3 regions of the Enterobacter sp. UNJFSC 003 genome follow, and region 2 is predicted to be linked to each of the others. Evidence: predicted binding sites of a transcription regulator. Region 2 holds the regulator's gene; each other region holds the start of a gene.

Evidence for each region. The regulator CRP, encoded in region 2, controls carbon source genes, mostly activating them, when cyclic AMP is high. The targets are predictions, from matches to a motif close to ATGTGANNNNNNTCACAT.
Region 1: the regulator CRP is predicted to act here: its motif matches at 1,957-1,974, upstream of msrB (peptide-methionine (R)-S-oxide reductase MsrB).
Region 3: the regulator CRP is predicted to act here: its motif matches at 1,190-1,207, upstream of bhsA (multiple stress resistance protein BhsA).

What each region holds. Positions count from the first base shown of each region.
Region 1 is NZ_JBAKHK010000002.1:386,802-390,080, forward strand. Features, by position in the region: gene V5P19_RS07935 (glycoside hydrolase family 18 protein) at 1-1,059, shown strand, start outside; gene V5P19_RS07940 (YeaC family protein) at 1,106-1,384, opposite strand; gene msrB (peptide-methionine (R)-S-oxide reductase MsrB) at 1,426-1,839, opposite strand; gene gapA (glyceraldehyde-3-phosphate dehydrogenase) at 2,181-3,176, shown strand; gene V5P19_RS07955 (D-hexose-6-phosphate mutarotase) at 3,251-3,279, shown strand, end outside.
Region 2 is NZ_JBAKHK010000008.1:162,669-165,947, forward strand. Features, by position in the region: gene V5P19_RS17790 (YccS/YhfK family putative transporter) at 1-1,311, opposite strand, end outside; gene crp (cAMP-activated global transcriptional regulator CRP) at 1,369-2,001, opposite strand; gene V5P19_RS17800 (OsmC family protein) at 2,312-2,716, shown strand; gene V5P19_RS17805 (phosphoribulokinase) at 2,782-3,279, opposite strand, start outside.
Region 3 is NZ_JBAKHK010000002.1:436,845-440,123, forward strand. Features, by position in the region: gene V5P19_RS08180 (L,D-transpeptidase family protein) at 1-789, shown strand, start outside; gene bhsA (multiple stress resistance protein BhsA) at 862-1,119, opposite strand; gene comR (TetR family copper-responsive transcriptional repressor ComR) at 1,363-1,998, shown strand; gene V5P19_RS08195 (glycine zipper 2TM domain-containing protein) at 2,057-2,596, opposite strand; gene V5P19_RS08200 (NAD(P)/FAD-dependent oxidoreductase) at 2,790-3,279, opposite strand, start outside.

The DNA of each region.
Region 1 (3,279 bases), on a different contig from region 2:
GAAACCCACGCCGCGCTGAAAGATCCGGCGAAACGGCATCAAATCTGGCTGTCGCCAAAGGTCGCCGCCGACCTCGCGTTAATCCCAGTCCTGCGTAAGCAAAACCCAAATCTTAAGGTGCTGCTCTCCGTTGGCGGCTGGGGGGCGCGCGGCTTCTCGGGTGCGGCGGCCACCAAAGCGACGCGCGCGATATTCATTCGCTCGGCCCAAGAGATTGTCGAGAAATACGCGCTGGACGGGATCGATCTCGACTGGGAGTATCCGGTGAACGGTGCGTGGGGGCTGGTGGCAAGTACTCCTGCCGATCGCGACAACTTCACCGCGCTGTTAAAAGAGATGCGCGACGCCTTCGGGCAGAAAAAGCTGGTCACCATTGCGGTAGGCGCCAATGCGGAAAGTCCGAAAAGCTGGGTGGACGTGAAGGCGATTGCCCCACTGCTCGACTACATCAACCTGATGACCTACGACATGGCGTACGGCACCCAATATTTTAATGCCAACCTGTATGACTCCCGCGACTGGCCGACGGTCGCAGCAGCCGATAAATACAGCGTCGATTTTGTGGTGAATAACTATCTGGCTGCGGGGCTGAAGCCTCAGCAGATGAACCTCGGGATAGGTTTCTATGGCCGCGTGCCGAAGCGTGCCGTAGAGCCGGGTATCGACTGGACAAAACCGGATGCGCAAAAGAATCCGGTTACGCAGCCCTATTTTGGTCCACGTGAAATCGGCCTGTTTACATCGCTGGGCTATGACCTGACCAAAGACACCTACGTGAAGTATAACGATATCGTAAAAAAGCTGTTGAACGACCCGCAGAAGCGCTTTACCGAGCACTGGGACGATCGGGCGAAGGTGCCGTGGCTTTCCTTGAAGGGCGCAGACGGTAAGGCGCTGTTTGCCATCTCTTACGAGAACCCACGTTCCGTGGCAATCAAAGCGGATTACATCAAGGCGAAAGGCCTTGCCGGGGCGATGTTCTGGGAGTACGGTGCGGATGACAATAACCAGTTAGCGAAGCAGCTGGCGGAGTCGCTTGGGATCCAGCACAAGCCGTAATGTTATCATGCCCTCTCCCTGTGGGTGAGGGCATTGACCTGCACGATTACTGTATTTTCAACGTCGCAATAGGCTTCGGCGTAATGCCAAAATCTTCTTTCAGTTCGCGCTTGCTCTTCATGACCATCTGCCCCCGGGTGTCGATGGTCATGTGCTGTGCATCCGTGTTGTTGCGTGCCTGCCACAGCATCACCAGCTGCAGGCTGTTCTCTTTCTGCTCTGGGGTGAGCGCTACGCCATCGGGCCATTTCCCCAGTTCAACAGCCGTCACCAGGCGCTGATAAACTTCCGGTGTCATACCGCCGATCATGTCATCAATATTCATGATGCCTCCCTAACAAAGGAATAATTTGCTGAATCGTTTTTTCAACCTTTGGTCTGGTCACCGTTTTCATCATCGCTGAAGCTCAGCGACGCTGAATTCACGCAAAAACGCTCTCCCGTCGGCTGAGGGCCATCCGGGAAGACATGACCGAGGTGGGCATCACAGCTTCCGCAGCGTATTTCGGTGCGGACCATGCCGTGAGAGGAGTCGGTCAGATAGCGGATAGCATCATCGCTCACCGGCTCGTAAAAGCTCGGCCAGCCGCAGCCGGAATCGTACTTGGTTTGCGAATTAAACAGCGGGGCATCGCACACCAGACAGTGATACACGCCGTCTCGCTTATTGTGCAGTAAACGCCCGGTAAATGGCGGTTCAGTCCCGTGATTCTGCGTCACGTAAAACTGCATTTCGGTCAGGTTTTTTTTCAAATCATCAGGGTTACGTTGGTTCGACATATGCTTACATCTCGCTGTAGAAACAGACATCTTTTAAGCCGGATTCTAACAAAACATTAACACCAACGCGTGCACTTTTGTTCTAAACTTATGTGTCGCAAAAAGGCGGTCAGGCAATTGTGACCTTTATCACACTTTTATCCTGAGAGGCCTTTAAAATTCCGGCCGCAGCCCCCATGTGGTTGCTAGCTCAAAGGGAAAGTGAGGCGAGTCAGTCGCACAAACGTTAGTCACAGGATTGATTTGTCGCAATGATTGACACGATTCCGCTTGACGCTGCGTAAGGTTTTTGTAATTTTACAGGCAACCTTTTATTCACTAACAAATAGCTGGTGGAATATATGACTATCAAAGTAGGTATCAACGGTTTTGGCCGTATCGGCCGTATTGTTTTCCGTGCTGCTCAGGAACGTTCTGACATCGAAATCGTTGGTATCAACGATCTGTTGGACGCTGAATACATGGCGTACATGCTGAAGTACGACTCAACTCACGGTCGTTTCAACGGCACCGTTGAAGTGAAAGACGGCCACCTGGTTGTTAACGGCAAAACCATCCGCGTTACTGCTGAAAAAGATCCAGCTAACCTAAAATGGAACGAAATCGGTGTTGACGTAGTCGCTGAAGCTACCGGTATCTTCCTGACCGACGAAACCGCGCGTAAACACATCACCGCAGGTGCGAAGAAAGTTGTTCTGACTGGTCCATCCAAAGACAACACGCCTATGTTCGTTAAAGGCGCTAACTTCGAAAAATACGCTGGCCAGGACATCGTTTCCAACGCATCCTGCACCACCAACTGCCTGGCTCCACTGGCTAAAGTTATCAACGACAACTTCGGTATCGTTGAAGGCCTGATGACCACCGTTCACGCAACTACCGCTACTCAGAAAACCGTTGATGGCCCGTCTCACAAAGACTGGCGCGGCGGCCGTGGCGCAGCTCAGAACATCATCCCATCTTCTACCGGTGCTGCTAAAGCAGTAGGCGTTGTACTGCCAGAGCTGAACGGTAAACTGACTGGTATGGCGTTCCGCGTTCCAACCCCTAACGTATCCGTTGTTGACCTGACCGTTCGTCTGGAAAAAGCTGCTTCTTATGAAGAAATTAAGAAAGCAATCAAAGCTGCTTCCGAAGGCGCAATGAAAGGCGTTCTGGGTTACACCGAAGACGACGTTGTATCTACCGACTTCAACGGCGAAGTGTGCACTTCCGTGTTCGATGCTAAAGCGGGTATCGCACTGAACGACAACTTCGTTAAACTGGTTTCCTGGTACGATAACGAAACCGGCTACTCTAACAAAGTACTGGACTTGATCGCTCACATCTCCAAATAAGTTGAGATGAGAATCTGATCCAAAAAGGCGACCTCGGTCGCCTTTTTTATTGCTTCAAGACAGAGGATTGCTTAATGATAAATAAAATTTTTGCACTTCCGGT
Region 2 (3,279 bases):
ATAGCCGTCCGGGACGTGGAAGTGCAGCGTCACACCCGCAATAATTAGCCCGGCCAACGTCCCGCCCGCCCGATGCAGAATACGAACCCGCGTGGCACCGTAGCCGTTTTGTGTGACAAACAGCACGGTCATTAATATCCAGTAGGGCTTCGGCAGATGCAGGGCCATCCCCATCAGGCTGGCGATACTGAGCATCACGCTAATCCGCGCGGCGTTGCGCAGCGCGGCAGATTTCAGGGAGAGGTAACTTTTCAGCGCAGGCAGAAGCGGCAGGCGTTTTTGTTTGTCGGCCATCAGGTCGCGGGGATAGAGCGGACGCTGCGTTCGCAAGACGCGCGCGATGCGGCTAAAGTGCCAGGCGGCAAACTGGCCGACCGGATTTTCCGCGTGCTGGCGCGCAATTTTTTCCAGCGCACCGAGCTGTTTTTCCATGTTAAAGCGCGTGGGGTAGCGATGATAGAGAATGTCATCCGCCAGCACGCGCAGGCGCGCCGACACGGTTTGCGCATTCCAGCGGATCACCGCTTCGGCGTGGCTTTGCTCGACCAGCTTTTGCACCTCCTGCGGATGATGCAGGCTAACGGAGATATGCTCCTGCAGATCCAGACCCACCTGGAAGGTGCGCAGTAGCCGTTTGTAATCATGATTCCGGTTGGCGGCGAGCATGTGCAGCTGCTGATAGCACTGGCTGATCAGATCGACCACTTTTTGCTGACGCGCGAGCAGCGGCGGTAGCGATTTTTCCGGGTCGGTATGCTGGGTGAGCAGGGTATATTTAGCGTCGCAATAGTCCGCAAGCTGCACGTAGAGCAGGCTCAGGGATTCGCGCAGCGGCTGCTCCCGCCACATCCAGAACCAGAACCAGTTAAACAGCCCGTACCACAGCGTGCCAAGGGCGTAGATCAGCAGCGGTTCCCATACCGGCATATTCCCAGCAAGGCTCAGCGTGAAGATGGCGGCAATGAGCGAGGCGGGAAGCAGGCGGGCATGCAGCGAGCTGATTTCGGCAGTCACGCCGAGGGTCATCGCCAGCACGGTTAATATCAGAGGGAGAGGAATGTCCCGGGCAAGCAACAGCTGCACGGCGAGGCTACATCCTGCAAACAGGCTGCCACCAATAATCAGGCGTTTGAAAAAGCGCTTATGCGGCGTGTCCAGACCGGCGATGTTGCAGCAGGCGGGCACGAGGGAAAACAGCAGACCCTGTTGCAGGTGTCCGAGGAGCAGACCTACGGCCACAGGAAGGCACAACACCAGCGTTTGTCGCAGTGCGTAGTTAACTTCCGGGTGATAAATCAGCCTGCGCCACATGGGGAATAGAGACAAAAACGGCGTGTCACCTTGCGATGACACGCCGTTTTACCGGAATTAACGGGTCCCGTAGACCACGATAGTTTTACCGTGGGCAGAGATCAGGTTCTGGTCTTCCAGCATTTTCAGGATACGACCCACTGTTTCACGGGAGCAACCGACGATCTGACCGATTTCCTGACGGGTAATTTTAATTTGCATGCCGTCCGGGTGGGTCATGGCGTCTGGCTGTTTCGCCAGGTTTAACAGTGTCTGCGCGATGCGACCGGTAACGTCCAGGAAGGCAAGGTTACCCACTTTCTCTGACGTGACCTGCAGACGGCGTGCCATCTGCGAAGAAAGACGCATCAGGATGTCAGGGTTAACCTGAATCAGCTGACGGAATTTCTTATAAGAAATTTCAGCGACTTCACATGCAGTTTTTGCACGAACCCAGGCGCTACGTTCCTGGCCCTCTTCAAACAGGCCCAGTTCACCGATGAAGTCGCCCTGGTTCAGATAAGAAAGGATCATCTCTTTCCCTTCTTCATCTTTGATCAGCACTGCCACCGAGCCTTTAACGATGTAATACAACGTTTCCGCTTTTTCACCCTGGTGAATCAGCGTGCTCTTCGATGGGTACTTATGAATGTGGCAATGAGACAAGAACCATTCGAGAGTCGGGTCTGTTTGCGGTTTGCCAAGCACCATGCGCGGTTATCCTCTGTTATAAGCTGTCACCAGAGCCATAAGATGCATCCGGACTCTGGGGTTGCAATCGAATTCTTACCCATACCCTGGGAAGTCGGCTGTCGTAACGTTTCGCAGCCAGTAAAGTTTGATGTCCTCTGCATACATGTGTAACGTCAATGTATTACTGTAGCATCCAGAGTGTTTTAGCATAGCTTTTGCCGCGTGTCTCCTGGTGTCTCGCTTCAGCATGATGCAGGTCGCCTTCCGTTGCGAGAATTGTAACGCACGCGTAATCTGTCACCAAAAATGCAACGTCGGAGTTATGTATATGCAAGCGCGTGTGAAATGGGTTGAAGGTTTAACGTTCCTGGGCGAGTCCGCTTCAGGACACCAGATTTTGATGGATGGTAACTCCGGTGACAAAGCGCCAAGCCCTATGGAAATGGTGCTGATGGCGGCGGGGGGATGCAGCGCGATCGACGTCGTTTCGATCCTGCAAAAAGGTCGTCATGATGTGACCGATTGCGAAGTTAAGCTCACGTCAGAACGTCGCGAAGAGGCGCCACGCCTGTTCACCCACATTAACCTGCACTTTATCGTTACCGGTAAAGAACTGAAGGATGCGGCGGTATCACGCGCGGTCGATCTGTCCGCGGAGAAGTACTGTTCGGTGGCGTTAATGCTGGAGAAAGCGGTGAACATTACGCATTCGTATGAAGTGATCGAGGCCTAATGAAGGGGCATCGTGCGTTCTGATGCCCCCACCCTAACCCTCTCCGTGTGGGAGAGGGAATAGGATCACGCGATCTGCTTACCTTCCATCAACCGCTGTACCAGCGGCGTCATGATTAATTCCATCGCCAGCACCATTTTTCCGCCCGGCACCACCAACGTATTCATGTGCGAAATAAACGAGCCCTGCAGCATCGCCAGCAGCCACGGGTAATCGATCCCTTCGAGATTGCGGAAATGAATCACCACAAAGCTCTCATCCAGAGAGGGTATCGTTTTGGCGGCGAACGGGTTGGAGGTGTCCACCGTGGGGACGCGCTGGAAGTTGATATGGGTGCGGGAGAACTGCGGCGTCAGGAAGTTAATGTAGTCTTCCATTGAGCGGACGACCGAATCCATCACCGCCTCGCGCGAGTGACCGCGTTCGCTGATGTCACGGGTCAGCTTCTGGATCCACTCAAGGTTAACAATCGGCACCACGCCCACCAGCAGATCCACATATTGCGCCACGTCGTGCTGAGGGGTCACCACGCCGCCGTGCAGCCCTTCGTAAAACAGCACGTC
Region 3 (3,279 bases), on a different contig from region 2:
GCCAAAAAATATAACGTCGGCTTTCTGGCCTTACTGCAGGCCAACCCTGGCGTTGACCCTTATGTCCCGCGCGCCGGTAGCGTGTTGACCATTCCGCTGCAGACCATTTTGCCGGATGCGCCGCGTGAAGGGCTGGTGATCAATCTTGCAGAACTGCGACTCTATTATTATCCGCCGGGTAAAAACGAAGTGACCGTCTACCCTATCGGCATTGGCCAACTGGGCGGCGACACGCTTACACCGACAATGGTCACTACCGTGTCGCAGAAGCGTGCAAACCCGACGTGGACGCCTACCGCCAATATTCGTGCCCGCTATAAAGCACAAGGCATAGACCTTCCGGCCGTGGTACCTGCCGGGCCGGATAACCCAATGGGGCACCATGCGATTCGCCTCGCCGCGTACGGCGGTGTATATCTGCTGCATGGCACCAACGCTGACTTCGGTATCGGGATGCGCGTCAGCTCGGGCTGCATTCGCCTGCGCGATGACGACATCAAAAAGCTTTACAACGTCATTGAGCTGGGCACGAAAGTGAATATTATCAATACGCCAATCAAAGTCTCAGAAGAGCCGGGCGGCGTGCGGTTGGTCGAGATTCACCAGCCGTTATCGAAAAATATGGGTGATGATCCGCAAACCCTGCCGATAAACCTGAATGCGGCAATGGTGAGCTTCAAAACGAATGCCAGCACCGATGGCGCAGTGATGGAGCGCGCGATGGAGGCGCGATCCGGTATGCCAACAGACGTCACGCGGCATCACAATATCGCTCAACAGACGATGTAAAACAGAATAAAAAACGCCCTGCGATGCAGGGCGTTTTTTATTGCAGTGGCATAAATGAGGGTTTAGCCAGGCTTATTTGTAGATTACCGCAGTGCCGTGCAGGGTATTAGGACCGGTCACTGACGTGATACGAAATGATTTTGCACCCATGGCTTCGGCTTTTTGTGCCAGCTGATCTTCCAGTGAACCCAGGTTAGTCCCTGCGCTTGCAGAGATGGTACCGACCTTGTGCTGGTCTACAGGCGTCGATTGCACTTGAACAGCCGCGAAACTAGCAAAAGAGAGTGAGCTCAGGACAGCAGCAGCGATCAGGGTTTTTACGTTTTTCATGATTTTACCTTTAAGCAGATGAATTTGGGGTCGTTAGTTATTTACTTAACGATCGATAGGTAAATAATAAATGTGATCCAGCTCACGCGTCAATACATTTTTATAACGACCGTTATATTAATTTTAATTCCCTTATTTTTCATACCCATATGATTAATTTATTTTTAAGAAATCATCGCTGGTGATGGTTGGCGTTTATTTTTATAATGGGCGTTCAACAAACCAACAGAGGACCGACGGCAAATGACAACCGATGTCACGAGTTGCGCAAAGAAAAGCCGTGGCCGACCAAAAGTGTTCGACAGGGATGCAGCGCTTGATAAGGCCATGACACTCTTCTGGCAGCATGGGTATGAAGCAACCTCGCTTTCCGATCTGGTAGAGGCAACCGGTGCCAAAGCGCCAACGCTGTATGCCGAGTTCACCAATAAAGAGGGGTTGTTCAGAGCAGTCCTGGACAGATACATTTCGCGCTTTGCTGCAAAACACGAAGCGCAGCTTTTCTGTGAAGAGAAAACGGTCGAGCAGGCACTGCGGGACTATTTCAGCGCCGTCGCCACCTGCTTCACCAGCAAAGATACGCCGGCAGGCTGTTTTATGATCAACACCTCCGCCACCCTTGCGGCATCATCCAACGAGATCGCCAATACGGTGAAATCACGCCATGCCATGCAGGAAGAGACGCTGAGTACGTTTCTGACCCAGCGACAGCAGCGGGGTGAAATCCCGGCGCATTGTCACCCGCAGGCGCTGGCGCAATACCTGAGCTGCATTTTGCAGGGAATGTCGATAAGCGCGCGTGAAGGCGCGACGCTTGAAAAACTGCAATACATTGCCCAGACCACACTGCGTCTCTGGCCGGAACTTCTTAAAATTTAAGATAAAAAAAAGCTCCTCAGCCTGAGCGCTGAGGAGCTAAGTTCAGAGAACTGCTTTTTTACACTTTGTTATTCAGGATCAGCTGACCATTCCCATCCAGTGGGATCTGGGTACCAGGGTCTTTATCCATACGGATTTTGCCCTGCTGGTCGCCAATTTTGTACGTCACGTCGTAGCCCAGCATTTTTTCCGACTTGTCATAGACGGTTTTACAGCGTTGCTGAGTGGTCGTATAAGTATCGCCATCCTGCATTGCGCCTTGCACCTGGTTACCGGCGTAGCCGCCACCCAGTGCACCAACGACAGTCGCAACATCTTTACCGCGGCCGCCGCCAAACTGATGACCAATCACACCACCCGCCACTGCACCCAGCACTGAGCCTGCAATACGGTTCTCATCCTGTACCGGACGACGGTGGGTTACCGCAACGTTACGGCATTCCTGACGAGGCGTTTTAACGGTTTCTTTAATCGGGGTAGCGGACACTACCTGCGCATACTGCGGGCCGCGATCAAGCACATTGAGACTGGCAACGGCAGCCACACCTAACGCAGCCGCGACACCAATCCCTATACCCGCCAACATTGATTTATTCACGGGACTTCCTCCTTTGTTGCTATTGGTAACAATTTTGCAATACGGAAGCGGCTTCGCCAATCAGATAAAGGATCAAAAAATCGGCATACAGAAGAGATATATCGTATTTAAGAGAACTCTTAAGCAGTCAATGGGAGATGTGCAGCATGAAATGCTAAAAACCCCCTCCGGATGGCCCGGAGGGAGAGAAAGATTAGTGCAGCTTCAGACGCGGACGAATGACGCGGTTGATTCTGCCTACGAGCATCATCAGGCCAGTCTTGAAGTAACCGTGCAGCGCAATTTGGTGCATGCGGTACAGGGAGATATACACGAAGCGTGCAATGCGCCCTTCTACCATCATGGAGCCACGCATCAGGTTACCCATCAGGCTGCCGACGGTAGAGAAATTCGACAGTGATACCAGAGAACCGTGGTCTTTATAGACATACGCCTTCATTGGCTTGCCTTTGTTCTGCGCCAGGATGTTGTGCAGAACCAGGCTTGCCATCTGATGGGCCGCCTGAGCACGCGGAGGCACAAAACCGCCTTCAGGACGGGCACATGACGCACAGTCGCCGATCGCGTAGATGTCCGGGTCACGCGTGGTTTGCAGCGTTGGCTCAGTAACAAGCTGATTAATACGGTTTGTTTCCAGCCCACCGATATCTTTCATGAAATCAGGCGCTTTGATGCCCGCCGCC